DNA from 3 places in the Allomesorhizobium aridi genome. Region 2 is predicted to be linked to each of the others. Evidence: predicted binding sites of a transcription regulator. Region 2 holds the regulator's gene; each other region holds the start of a gene.

Region 1 (4,208 bases), 1.9 Mb from region 2:
GCGCCGACCATCCTCACGTCGCCCAGCAGCCCGAGACGCTCGACGTCGCCGCGCTGAACGGCAAGAACAAGAAGGTTTCCTGATATGGCCGATTTGAACTCGCTCGCCGATCTCGGCACGGTGGCCCCGACCGCGCAGCCCGCTGCACCTGTCTATGTCCAGAAGCTGGACAAGCAGGGCCGCGCCTACGCCACCGGAAAGCGCAAGGACGCCATCGCCCGCGTCTGGGTCAAGCCCGGCTCCGGCAAGATCGTCGTCAACGACAAGGAATTCGCCGCCTATTTCGCGCGTCCGGTGCTGCAGATGATCCTGAAGCAGCCGATCGTCGCCGCCAGCCGCGAAGGCCAGTTCGACATCATAGCAACCGTTGTCGGCGGCGGCCTGTCGGGCCAGGCCGGCGCAGTGCGTCACGGCATCTCCAAGGCGCTGACCTATTACGAGCCCGGCCTGCGCGGCGTGCTCAAGAAGGGCGGCTTCCTGACCCGCGACAGCCGCACCGTCGAGCGCAAGAAGTACGGCAAGGCAAAGGCCCGCCGCAGCTTCCAGTTCTCGAAGCGCTGATTTCAGGACGTTTGGCCCGATTGCACCACCGAAAAGCCGCCTCCGGGCGGCTTTTTCCTTATGCACCAAACATCTGCAATCAATTGATGCTGGCGGTGCCGGCTGGCTCGGGCTGCTCGGCATAGGGAACACGGTAGCCGTTCTTCTCCAGCCATTCGATGGCGGCTTTGGGTTCATCGGTCTGGATGATCGTCGCTCCCTGCTCGGCCCAGAAGCCGAACGTCTCCTGCGGATAGTTCGCCTGCACCAGTTCGTCGCCGCGACCGCCGGCAAGATACCCGCCGGGCTTGTTGACGATGGTGAAGGTGTTGACCCACAAATGCCAGTCACCGCGCGCCGAAACGGCCCGGCTGCGGGCGCCGAATAGCGCGCCGCCATTCAAGGTCATGCCCCGGCTCTCGTCGCGCCAGGCGATCATTTCGACCACATCGGCCGAAAATGTCCGGCCCACCTTTTCGATGAAACGCACATCGTCGACCGCATCGTCGGCGATGATCGGCATGAAGCGGACGCCGGGGCCGATCGCGGCCATGGCCTCCGTCATCGCGCCGAGCTTTTCGGAATTCCAGAGGTTCTGCTTGATGATGACCTGGTCGGCCATGTCCATCTCGCGGGCAATTGCCGCGACGCCGGCAAGATCCTCGACCTCCATCTTGTTGTCGATGTTGACCATCACGCGGTCGCGGGTGACGGCGAACATGTCGCGCAGCGCCGGCACGCTTTCGGCCGTGACCTCGCCGGTTCCTTCCACCACCAGCCGGCAGTCCTTCAACTCGGCCAAGGTCCTTTCGACCGCCCTGCCCTTGCAGGTCGTGGTCCGGTCGAGCCAGCTGTCGTGCAGGACGATGTATTCGCCGTCCTTCGATTTTTGGACATCGAGTTCAACGATCTCGAAGCCGAGTTCGATCGAGCGCCTGACGCCGGCCATCGAGTTTTCGGCGTTGCGGATTCTGCCGCCTTCCTTCCAGCCGCCTCGGTGGGCGACGATCATCACATGGTCGCGCCACTGGTTGGCGTTTTCGAGCCGGTCCAAAATCTGCCGCATCCGCGAATCTTGCGCGGCGGCAGGAACAGCGAGTAGCCCGATAATGATCGCGCTCAGGGAAATGATGCGCATGCAAATCGCTCCGTGGCCGAGTAGCTGCGCGACGCATTAACGGCCGGTCATGACAGGCAAATGAATTTGGAAAAACCCCGCCGAACCGGACGGTCCGGCGGCGCCGGCCGCTTTTTTGTTGCACCTGCGTCGTATCCGGCCAATACCTTGCCCTCCGCAAAACAGAGGGGAACCCCGCACGATGCCAGCCAGCTCCATCGATCACGCCTTCACCGCGCGCAGCAATACAGGCGCAGCCGGCGATCCGACCTATGCCGGCGCGCTGTCCTTCATGCGCCGCCGTTATACGAAAAACGTGAAGGGCGCGGACGTCGTGATTTGGGGCATTCCTTTCGACGCCGCGGTGACCAACAGGCCCGGCGCGCGCTTCGGTCCGCAGGCTATCCGCCGCGCTTCGGCGATCTTCGACAACGATCCGCAATATCCCTTCCACCTCGACCTGTTCGACAAGCTCGGCGTCGTCGACTACGGCGATTGCCTGCTGGATAACGGCAACCACCAGAAGACGCCGAAGACGATCGAGCGCGAGGCCGCAAGACTGATCTCTTCGGGCGCCTTCCTGCTGACGCTTGGTGGCGATCATTTCGTCACCTGGCCGCTGCTCAAGGCGCATGCGGCGGTGCACGGACCGCTGGCGCTGGTGCAGTTCGACGCCCATCAGGATACCTGGTTCGACGACGGCAAGCGTATCGACCACGGCTCGTTCGTCGCCCGCGCGGTTCGCGAAGGCATCGTCGATCCCGACCGCTCGATCCAGATCGGCGTGCGCACCCATGCGCCCGATGCGTTCGGGATAAAGATCCTGCACGGCTACGAGGTCGAGGAAATGCGCGCGGCCGACATCGCCTACGCCATCGCCGAACGCACCGGCGGCCGGAAGACCTATGTGACCTTCGACATAGACTGTCTCGACCCTGCCTATGCGCCCGGCACCGGCACGCCCGTCGCCGGCGGCCCATCCTCGGCCAAGATACTTTCGGTGCTTCGGCAGATGACGCAGATCGACATTGTCGGCGCCGATATCGTAGAGGTTGCGCCCGCCTACGACCATGCCGATATTACGGCGATCGCCGGGGCATCGGTGGCGCTGCACTATATCGGGCTGCTGGCGGAGCGTAAGGCGAGGCTCGAGGCGCTGAACAACAACGGTATTACTGCGCTGAACCAGGGCAGCGGTATATAGATTCGGACGGGACGGCAGGCATGAAACCAAAGATATTCATCGACGGCGAGCACGGCACGACCGGGCTGCAGATCCGCACCCGCCTCGCCCGGCGCGCCGACCTGGACGTTCTGTCGATTCCCGAGGCCGAGCGGCGCAACATGGACATGCGCGCCGATTTCCTGAAATCGGCCGACGTCGCCATCCTCTGTCTGCCGGACGATGCTTCGAGGGAGGCGGTCGGCATCCTTGAGGGAAAAAATTCAACCCGCATCATTGACACATCGACGGCATTCCGCGTCCATCCCGACTGGGCCTACGGCTTTGCCGAACTGGATTCCGAACAGCGCGACAAGATCGCCGAGGCGCGGCTGGTCGCCAATCCCGGCTGCTATCCGACCGGCGCGATCGCACTGATCCGCCCGCTGGTGGCTGCAGGCATCCTGTCCGCCGATCATCCGGTCACGGTCAACGCCGTCTCCGGCTATACGGGCGGCGGCAAGCAGATGATTGCGCAGATGGAGGACGCCGCGCGCGAGGACCATATCTCCGCGCCGCATTTCCTCTACGGTCTCACTCTGCAGCACAAGCACGTGCCCGAAATGCAGAAGCACGGGTTGCTCGAACGCCGGCCGATCTTTTCGCCGAGCGTCGGCCGCTTCGCACAGGGCATGATCGTGCAGGTTCCGCTGCATTTGTCGGACCTCAACGGCACGTCCTCGCTGGGCGAGATCCACGCGACGCTGGAGGCGCACTACGCCGGCCAGGACGTTGTTCAGGTCGTGCCTCTGGCGGAAAGCGCAAAGCTCGCCCGCCTCGATCCGACTGAGCTCAACGACACCGACCTGATGAAGCTCTATGTCTTCGGCACCGAGGGCCAGGGGCAGGTCAATCTGGTCGCGCTGCTCGACAATCTCGGCAAGGGCGCGTCAGGCGCCGCGGTCCAGAACATGGATATCATGCTGGGATTGAAGCACTAGGCGGGCGTCCTTCGAGGCTCGCTACAACTGCGCCAGTAATCATGCCACAGCATGGCCGGCCAGCAACTCCAGCGCCTTGACCAGGCCGGAGTGATCGTCCTTCGCCCCGCCATTCGCGGCGCAGGCGGAAAAGAGCTGCTGCGTGTTCGAGGTGTTGGGCAGTGCAACGCCCAGTGATTTCGCGCCCTCCAGTGCGAGATTGAGATCCTTCTGGTGCAGTTCGATGCGGAATCCGGGCGCGAAGGTGCGCTTGATCATGCGCTCGCCATGCACTTCCAGGATGCGGGAATTTGCCAGCCCGCCCATCAGCGCCTGCCGCACTTTTGCCGGATCGGCGCCTGCTTTCGACGCGAACACCAGCGCCTCGGCCACCGCCTCGATGGTCAGC
Region 2 (4,208 bases):
GTCCTGGCCCGACACCGGAACCGCGCCGGCCAGGCCCTGCGCCGACAAGGCAGCGATGGCGCCGCCGGCCGTGCCGTCATTGGAGGCTACGACCGCGTCGATCTTGTTGTCGTTGGCGGTCAGGAACTGCTCCATGTTCTTCTGGGCGTTGGCGGGCAGCCAGCCGTCGGTGTAGGCCTCGCCGACATTCTTGATCTTGCCGGCGTCGATTGCTTCCTTGAGCACTTCCATCTGGCCGGCGAACAGGAAATCGGCGTTCGGATCGGAGCCCGAACCCTTGATGAAGACGTAGTTGCCTTCCGGCTTCACGGCGAACACGCCCTTGGCCTGCAAGCGGCCGACTTCCTTGTTGTCGAAGGTCAGGTAGAAGGCGTCCTTGTTTTCGATCAGGCGATCGTAGCCGACCACCGGAATGCCCTCGGCGACCGCCTTCTCGACGGCCGGCGCAATCGCGCTCGAATCCTGCGCCAGGATGATCAGCGCGTTGGCGCCCTGGCCGATCAGGCTTTCGACATCGGTGAGCTGCTTGCCCGGATTGGACTGGGCATCCGCGGAGATGTACTTGTCGCCGGCTGCTTCGAGCGCCGCCTTGATCGCCGCCTCGTCAGTCTTCCAGCGCTCTTCCTGGAAGTTGGACCAGGATACGCCAATGATCTTGTCCTTCGCCTCGGCCACTGCCGCAAGCGACACGGTCATCGCCACACCCGCCAGAATGGCGGTTGCAAATTTTTTCATGATTACCTCCCTAGTGCGCCCGGAGGCGCATTGAACGTCGTCCGAAGCTCTTTTTTCGAGCCTCGAAAAAAGAATGACGCATGCGGCGACTTCTGTCAATATTGTTGCGGCGCTGTTGACGGACCTTGGCTTGGAAGGGAAGGTCTGCGGCGGCAGCCGCGGGAGGATTGCAGGAAATGTCGGTCGGAATCCGTCACGACGATTTGCGCAGGCGCAACCGCGCAATGGTCATCTCGGCGGTGCGCCGCGCCTTCCAGCCGTCGCGCACCGAGATCGCTCGCGCCACCGGCCTCAGCCACTCCACGATATCGGCGATTTCGTCGGACCTGATCGCCGAGGGCATCCTGGCCGAGACCAAAAGCGGCGAGGCGGTTTCGCTGAAGCGGGGACGGCCGCAGGTAGCACTGGCGCTGAAGCCTGAAGCGGCAGCCGTCGTCACCATCGTCCTGGCGCTGAATTTCCTTTCCGTCGCCGTTGTCGACTATGCCGGCCAGACGGTCACCAGCGAGCAGCGCAAGCTGTCGACGCTGACCTTGCCCGAGGACGAGCTGATAGGCGAATGCCTGGCGATGGTGCGGCGGCGGCTCGGCGCAGCGGGCGGAAGGCGCATCATGCGCATGGTGCTTGCCGTCCAGGGCACGACCGACGCCGGGCGGCGCACCATGCTGTGGTCGCCGATCACCCCGCATTCGGGCATCGGCTTCGCCGATACGCTCGAAGGCGAGTTCGGCATTCCGGTGACGGTCGAGAACGACTGCAACATGATCGCCGAGGCGCTGAAGTGGCGCGATCCCGAGCGCTACCGCGACGATTTCATCGCGATCCTGCTGTCGCACGGCATCGGCATGGGCCTGGTGCTGAAGGGCGAGCTTTTCACCGGCACTCAATCTTCAGGCGGCGAGTTCGGGCACATGATCCACCGTCCCGATGGCGCTCTTTGCCGCTGCGGACGCCGCGGCTGCGTCGAGGCCTATGCCGGCAATTACGCGATCTGGCGGGCCGCCCGTCAATCGAGCGAGGACGAGGAGCCGGTAGCCGACATCAGCGACGCCGACATGAAAGCGCTCGCGGCAACCGCCCGCGCGAAAGAAGGGCCCGAGCGCGAGGCGTTCCGTCGGGCCGGCGAGGCGATCGGCTTCGGCCTAGGCAGCCTGTTCGCGCTCATCGACCCCGCCCCGGTGGCGATGGTCGGCATAGGCGCCGCCGCCTTCGACTTGATCGAGCCGCCTCTGCGCGAGGCGATCGCCAGAACCGCCGGCGGCCAGCATTCAGGCGCGATCTCCTTCGCCGTCGAGCCGGACGAGGTTCCGCTGATCCGCGAAGGCTGCGCCATGCGCGCGCTGACCCTCATCGACCAGGAAATCTTCGCCGCCGGCGCGCCAACGGAAACGCCTGCCAGGAAGACCGAAGTGGCGTAAACGCTATTCCTCGCGGATTGCGTAGCCGGCGCCGCGGATGGTGCGGATGACGTCCGGCATGCGGCCGTTGTTGACCGCCTTGCGCAGCCGCCCGACATGCACGTCGACGGTACGCTCGTCGATATAGATCGTCTCGCCCCACACATTGTCGAGCAATTGCCCGCGCGAGAACACCCGGCCTGGATGCCGCATCATGAATTCCAGCAGCCGGAACTCGGTCGGCCCGAGCTTGACCTCGCTCTTCTTGCGGTAGACCCGGTGCGCCTCGCGGTCGAGAACGATGTCGCCGACCTTGAGCACGCTGGACAGCACCTCGGGCTTTGCCCGCCGCAGCAGCGCCTTGACCCGCGCCATGAATTCCGGCGTCGAGAACGGCTTGACCAGATAGTCGTCGGCGCCGGTGGCGAGCCCCCTGACGCGATCGCTTTCCTCGCCGCGGGCAGTCAGCATGATGATCGGCAGGCGCTCGGTTTCAGGTCGCATTCTTAGCCGGCGGCAGAGCTCGATGCCCGAAAGCGCCGGCAGCATCCAGTCCAGCACCAGAAGGTCCGGCACGTTCTCCTGCAGCCTTATCTCGGCCTCGTCGCCGCGCGGCACGATCTCGACCTGATAGCCTTCGGATTCCAGATTGTAGCGCAGGAGCACGCCCAGCGGCTCCTCGTCTTCGACAACCATGATTTTCGGAGCGATCATAAATGAAATCCCAATGCCGATTTGCTTACTCGGCCGACACCGTCTGCGTGGTCTCGTCGAGCTTCGGCCGGTTCGGCGGCAGTTGCGAACCGGTCATGACGAAATAGGCGTTTTCGGCGATGTTGGTGACATGGTCGCCTATGCGCTCGAGGTTCTTGGCGCAGAACAGGAGATGCGTGCAGGCGGTGATGTTGCGCGGGTCTTCCATCATGTAGGTCAGCAATTCGCGGAACACCGACGTGTATTTGACGTCGATCTTCTCGTCATCGGCGCGCAGCGTCTGCAGCGCCTCCGGTTCGCGCGCGACATATTTGTCGACCACGCCATGAACCTGGGCGAGCACCATCTGGGCCATGGCGTCGATGCTGTGCGAGAGGTCGCGCGGCGTCGCGCTCTGGCCGACAGCGCTGACGCGCTTGGCGATGTTCTTGGCGAGATCGCCTATACGCTCGAGATCGCCTGCCATGCGGATAGCGCCGAGCACGGCGCGCAGATCCTGCGCCATCGGCTGGCGCTTGGCGATCAGCGTGATGGCGCGGTCGTCGAGTTCGCGCTGCCTGGCGTCCATGATGGCGTCGTCGGAGATGACCCGCTGCGCCAGTGCATTGTCGGATGACAGAAGCGCCCTGATCGAAGCGCCGACCATCGCGCCGGCGAGATCGCCCATGTCGCGGATCAGCCGGTCGACATGCCCGAGTTCTTCGTCGAAAGAGGCAACCGTGTGCTCACCCATTCTATCGTCCTCGCCTTGTCACTCAGCCGAACCGGCCGGTGATATAGTCCTGCGTGCGTTTGTCGTCGGGGTTCGTGAACATTTTGTCGGTCGCACCCTCCTCGACCAGATAGCCGAGGTGGAACATGGCGGTGCGCTGCGAAACGCGGGCCGCCTGCTGCATCGAATGGGTGACGATGACAATCGTGTAGTTCTCGCGCAATTCATCGATCAGTTCCTCCACCCTGGCGGTGGCGATCGGGTCGAGTGCCGAGCACGGCTCGTCCATAAGGATCACTTCGGGCGAGACGGCAATTGCGCGCGCGATGCACAGGCGCTGCTGCTGGCCGCCGGATAGCCCGGTGCCGGATTCGAGCAGGCGGTCCTTCACCTCGTTGAACAGGCCGGCCTTCTTCAGGCTGGATTCGACGATGCCATCGAGATCCGTCTTGTTTTTCGCAAGGCCATGGATACGCGGGCCGTAGGCGACGTTCTCGTAGATCGACTTGGGAAACGGGTTGGGCTTCTGGAATACCATGCCGACGCGGGCGCGCAGTTCGACCACGTCGATCTTCGGATCGTAGACGTCCTCGCCGTCGAGCGTGATCTTGCCCGACACCCGCGCGATGTCGATCGTGTCGTTCATGCGG
Region 3 (4,208 bases), 920 kb from region 2:
GCGATGTCGAGGAACATCGCGCCCGCCTGAAGGTGGCGCGCCGTTTCCTGCTGTACGGTGGGGATTGCCTTGGCAAAGTCGCTGGCCAGCTTGCGGTCGAGGAATTTCGGTGTCGAATAGTCCTCCGCATCCTCGGCATCCGTGCGCCCTACACGCGACAGAACCCGCTCGAACACGCCAATGAACGGGAACAGCAGCAATGTGTTGAAAATGTTGAAGAAGGTCGAGTAAAGGCCGACCGCGACCGGCACCAGGGGAAAGTCTCCTTGCCGTCGACCAGCACCGGAATGGCAGGATCGCCGCCAAAGAACTGCATGGCCCATTCCAATACCTGCATGGAGACGAAGAACAGCGGGATCGTGATGCAAACGCCTATGATGTTGAACGATATGTGCGCGTAAGCGGTCCGCTTGGCGTTCTTCGAAAGGTTGAGCGAAGCCATCCACGACGTGATCGTGGTGCCGAGATCGGCGCCGAGCGAGAATGCAACGGCGGTTGTCCAGTCGAGGATGCCGGCGGCGCCAAGGCCCATCACAATGCCGATAGTCGCCGACGACGAGTGGATCATTGCGGTCACGCCGGCAGCGATGAACACGCATTTGAGAAGGTTGAGATAAGAGTCGGCCGTGAGGGTTTGCAGCAGCGCCATGACTTCGGGCAGGTTCCGAAGCGGGCGCAGGCCGCCGGTCATCAGGTTCAGGCCATAGAAGATGAGCGCAAAGCCCATGCAGGCCAGCGCTATGTTCTTCATCTTTTCGCTGTTGGCGAAGCAATAGACCAGCGAGAACACGCCGGCCAGGATCAATCCGAGTGGACCGAGCGGCAGAGCGATAAGTCCGTTGCCGAGCGTGGTGCCGATGTTGGCGCCCATGATCACGCTGATCGCCGGTCGCAAAGCGATGACGCCGGCATTGACCAGGCCGACGACCATGACGCTCATCGCGGTCGACGACTGGATTAAGCCCGTAATCAAAGTTCCGGCCAGCACGCCCTTGATCGGCGTCCCGGCTGCCTTGGCGAGGAACGCCCGCATCCGGTTGACCGAGAGCGCCTGGATGCCGTTCGCCATGAAGTCCAGGCCGAGCATGAAGATGCCCAACCCGCCTATCACGGGCACGAGAATGTCTTTGAAGATATCTATATCCATCTGACTGCGTCCCCAAGAGTGCCGTTCCCGGGCGATACGGGATTAGGCTTTTCGTTCGATGGGTACTGAAGGGCGGCCGCCGGATGACTCAGGCGGCGCCTGATTTCAGTTCCCCGCGTGTGGTTCCCTGTCCCAGTACTGCTTGACCTGTTCGGCTAGAGGTTGCGGCAGCGGCACATAGCCGAGCGCCGTTGCGTCCCCGGCACCTTTTTCGAAAGCCAGGCGGAAGAGATCGTGCACGCGGCGATACCGGGCCTCCGACCGTCCCGCGACCGGAACGACCGCGAAGGTTGCGGTGCTGATCGGATAGGCCGCTTCGCCCGGCTGATCGATCAGCGAGGCGAAAAAATGCTCGGTCTTTGCCCAGGCGATGGCGTTCACCGCCGCCTGAACGCCTTCGGGGGTCGGCGTCACGAACTTGTCCGACTTGTTGCGGATCGAGGCAAAGGGCAGACCCGCTCGCTCGACCTGGCCATACTCGGCATAGGCGATCGCGCCCTTCGTCGCCTGCACGGCCCGTATGAGATCCCGCGTTCCCTTCGCGCTGGTTCCGAGCGGCCAGGTAATCAGGGTGTCGGCACCATATCTTGTCTTCCATTCGGCGCTGACCGCCGAAAGATACTCCGTAAAGACGAAGGTCGTCCCGGAGCCGTCCTGGCGGTGAAGCACCATGATTCTGAGATCGGGAAGGTCCAGGTCGGGATTGATGGCCTTGATGGCTGGATCGGACCAGGACTGGATCTTGCCGAGATAGATATCCGCCAGAACCGGCCCGGAAAGACGCAAGGTCCCAGCGGGCTGTGCCGACAGGCCGTCGAGGTTGGCGACGATGGCCACGCCGCCCATCACGATCGGAAACTGCTGCTGGCCGTTCTTGGCGAGTTCGGCGGGCGTGACCGGCACATCCGTTGCGGCGAAATCAAGTTCCGGCTGTTGAAGGCGCATCAAGCCGCCAAGCGAGCCGACGAGTTCGTAGTCGACGGTCCAGTCCGGCGAAACGAACTCCCCGCCATCCGCCCGTTCGTCCTGGTAGGCTTTCGCCCATTCGGCAATGACCGGTGCGGCGAAAGTCGATCCCGCGCCGCGAATAGGCTCTGCCTGGACGAAGGGACTGAAAGTCAATGCAGCCGCAAGCACCACCGCTCTGGCCAGTCCGGCCGTCACGCTCCGCACCTTGCCGATCCACCAAACGAGCAGTCTCATCGTAGTGCCCCTTGCTGCAGCCTGTGCGCTTGCCAAAACATGCGCGAAATCGTCGTCGGCTTGGGTCGACACGCCAAGGTCGAACCAGGCGAGGCTGCGTCCCCTATCTCGTCGCTGGCCATGTTTCGTAATGTCGCTACTTGACGCCTGCATGACAGCGCGCCCTGCGGCCGCAAAAGAACTTCAAGCCGGCTTGTTCTTCGAGGTGAACCAAAGCTCTGTCGCGCTGACATGTTCACGAGCGTGTCAACTGGCTGTCGCAGTCGGCTGGTAGCCGTGCGGTACCCTATCGCCGCCGGAGATCGACTAAATGTCTTACCCCTTCTCTTTTCCCAAGTTCCATTTTGGCTCCCGCCGGGCGGACCACATTGAAGGGTCCGGCGGCAATGACGTGATCTTCGGCTTTCAGGGAAACGACGTCATCTCTGCCCTCGGCGGCGACGATTACATCCTTTCCGACGGCGGCAATGACGGCATCGACGCGGGTGACGGGAACGACACAGTTCTTGCCGGCGACGGGAATGACGAGATCAGGGGCGGCGCGGGCAGCGACCTCCTTTCCGGTGGGCGCGGCTTCGATACGGCGGTCTATTCCGGGAGCACTTCCGACTACAGCTTTCCAGCCATCACCCGCTGGTCCGACAATCTCTTTGAAGTGACCGACGCCAACGGGGACAAGGACATCCTCCGCGAAATCGAAGCAATCCGATTCGAGGCAAGCAACTTCACGCTCTATCTCGATGGGCGGAACAATGCCGCGCTCGCAGTCGACGACATCGCCTCGGTCGACGAGGATGGCACCCTCGTGATCGATTCCGCTGGCCTTACCGCAAACGATCGCGAGTTCGACGGCGATCAACTCACGGTCGTGGCCATCTCTGAGACCAGCACCAAAGGAGCGTCGGTCTCGCTTGCGAGTGGCGTTGTTTCCTACGATCAGGGTGACATCTTCCAACATCTGAACGACGGCGAAACCGCCACGGATACCTTCACTTATACGGTCGACGACGGAAAAGGCGGTGTGGATGCCGCAAGCGTGACGGTAACGATCGCCGGCGTGAACGATGCAGCCATCATCACTGGAGACGTCAGCGGTTCGGTGACCGAGGGCACCGACGCCGAGCCAGGCACTCCGACGGCGGTCGGCGCCCTTACCGTCTCAGACGTCGACAATGACGATACTTTCCGGGCCGTCAGCAATCAGGCAAGCGCCAACGGCTACGGCTCCTACACCATCAACGAAGACGGGACCTGGACCTATGCGCTCGACAATGACAACGCTGCTATCGATGCGCTTGGCGACGGTGAGACCCTGACTGACAGTTTTACGGCCGTGAGCGATGACGGGACCGAGCAGGAAGTCACGATCGCCATCAGCGGATCGGACGACGAAGTCACGCCTGCAGCAACGCCTCGCATCAATGAAATCCATTACGACAACGCAGGTACGGATACAGGCGAGTTCATCGAGATCAGGGTCGCGGCCGGCGCTGATGTCTCGGGACTCTTTGTCGAGCTTTATAACGGCAATGGCGGCGCGACCTATGGATCGGCGGCCGCGTCCAGCCTCGCCATGACGACCGACGGCGAGTATGACTACTACGTCTGGAATCTGCCTTCGAACGGCATCCAGAACGGCCCGCCGGACGGCATTGCGCTCTCCGAGAACGGCAGTCTGATTGAATTCCTGTCCTATGAGGGCAGCTTCACCGCAACGAACGGCTCCGCGGGCGGCACGACCTCGACCGACATCGGCGTTACGGAGGCGGGAAACGAGACCGCGGGCCTTTCGCTTCAGCGGATCGGGGACGCTCCGACTGATTGGGTCGGCCCGGAGGATCAAACGCCCGGCACGGAC

The links. Region 2 encodes PhoB, which activates phosphate uptake and scavenging genes when phosphate is short. Its sites were predicted from a motif close to TGTCATNNANCTGTCAT; they were not measured.
Region 1: ACG873_RS12220 (glycerophosphodiester phosphodiesterase family protein) is a predicted target of PhoB. The motif match lies at 1,728-1,744, and genes of this name have one in related genera.
Region 3: pstS (phosphate ABC transporter substrate-binding protein PstS) is a predicted target of PhoB. The motif match lies at 2,491-2,507, and genes of this name have one in related genera.

Annotation. Positions count from the first base shown of each region.
Region 1 covers NZ_CP171729.1:2,082,452-2,086,659, forward strand. Annotated here, with positions in the region: gene rplM (50S ribosomal protein L13) at 1-83, shown strand, start outside; gene rpsI (30S ribosomal protein S9) at 85-561, shown strand; gene ACG873_RS12220 (glycerophosphodiester phosphodiesterase family protein) at 641-1,678, opposite strand; gene speB (agmatinase) at 1,860-2,861, shown strand; gene argC (N-acetyl-gamma-glutamyl-phosphate reductase) at 2,882-3,820, shown strand; gene ACG873_RS12235 (2-hydroxy-3-oxopropionate reductase) at 3,860-4,208, opposite strand, start outside.
Region 2 covers NZ_CP171729.1:3,939,440-3,943,647, forward strand. Annotated here, with positions in the region: gene xylF (D-xylose ABC transporter substrate-binding protein) at 1-735, opposite strand, end outside; gene ACG873_RS21435 (ROK family protein) at 912-2,153, shown strand; gene phoB (phosphate regulon transcriptional regulator PhoB) at 2,157-2,846, opposite strand; gene phoU (phosphate signaling complex protein PhoU) at 2,872-3,579, opposite strand; gene pstB (phosphate ABC transporter ATP-binding protein PstB) at 3,602-4,208, opposite strand, start outside.
Region 3 covers NZ_CP171729.1:4,861,133-4,865,340, reverse strand. Annotated here, with positions in the region: gene ACG873_RS26015 (hypothetical protein) at 1-251, opposite strand, end outside; gene ACG873_RS26010 (Na/Pi cotransporter family protein) at 149-1,147, opposite strand; gene pstS (phosphate ABC transporter substrate-binding protein PstS) at 1,253-2,350, opposite strand; gene ACG873_RS26000 (ExeM/NucH family extracellular endonuclease) at 2,661-4,208, shown strand, end outside.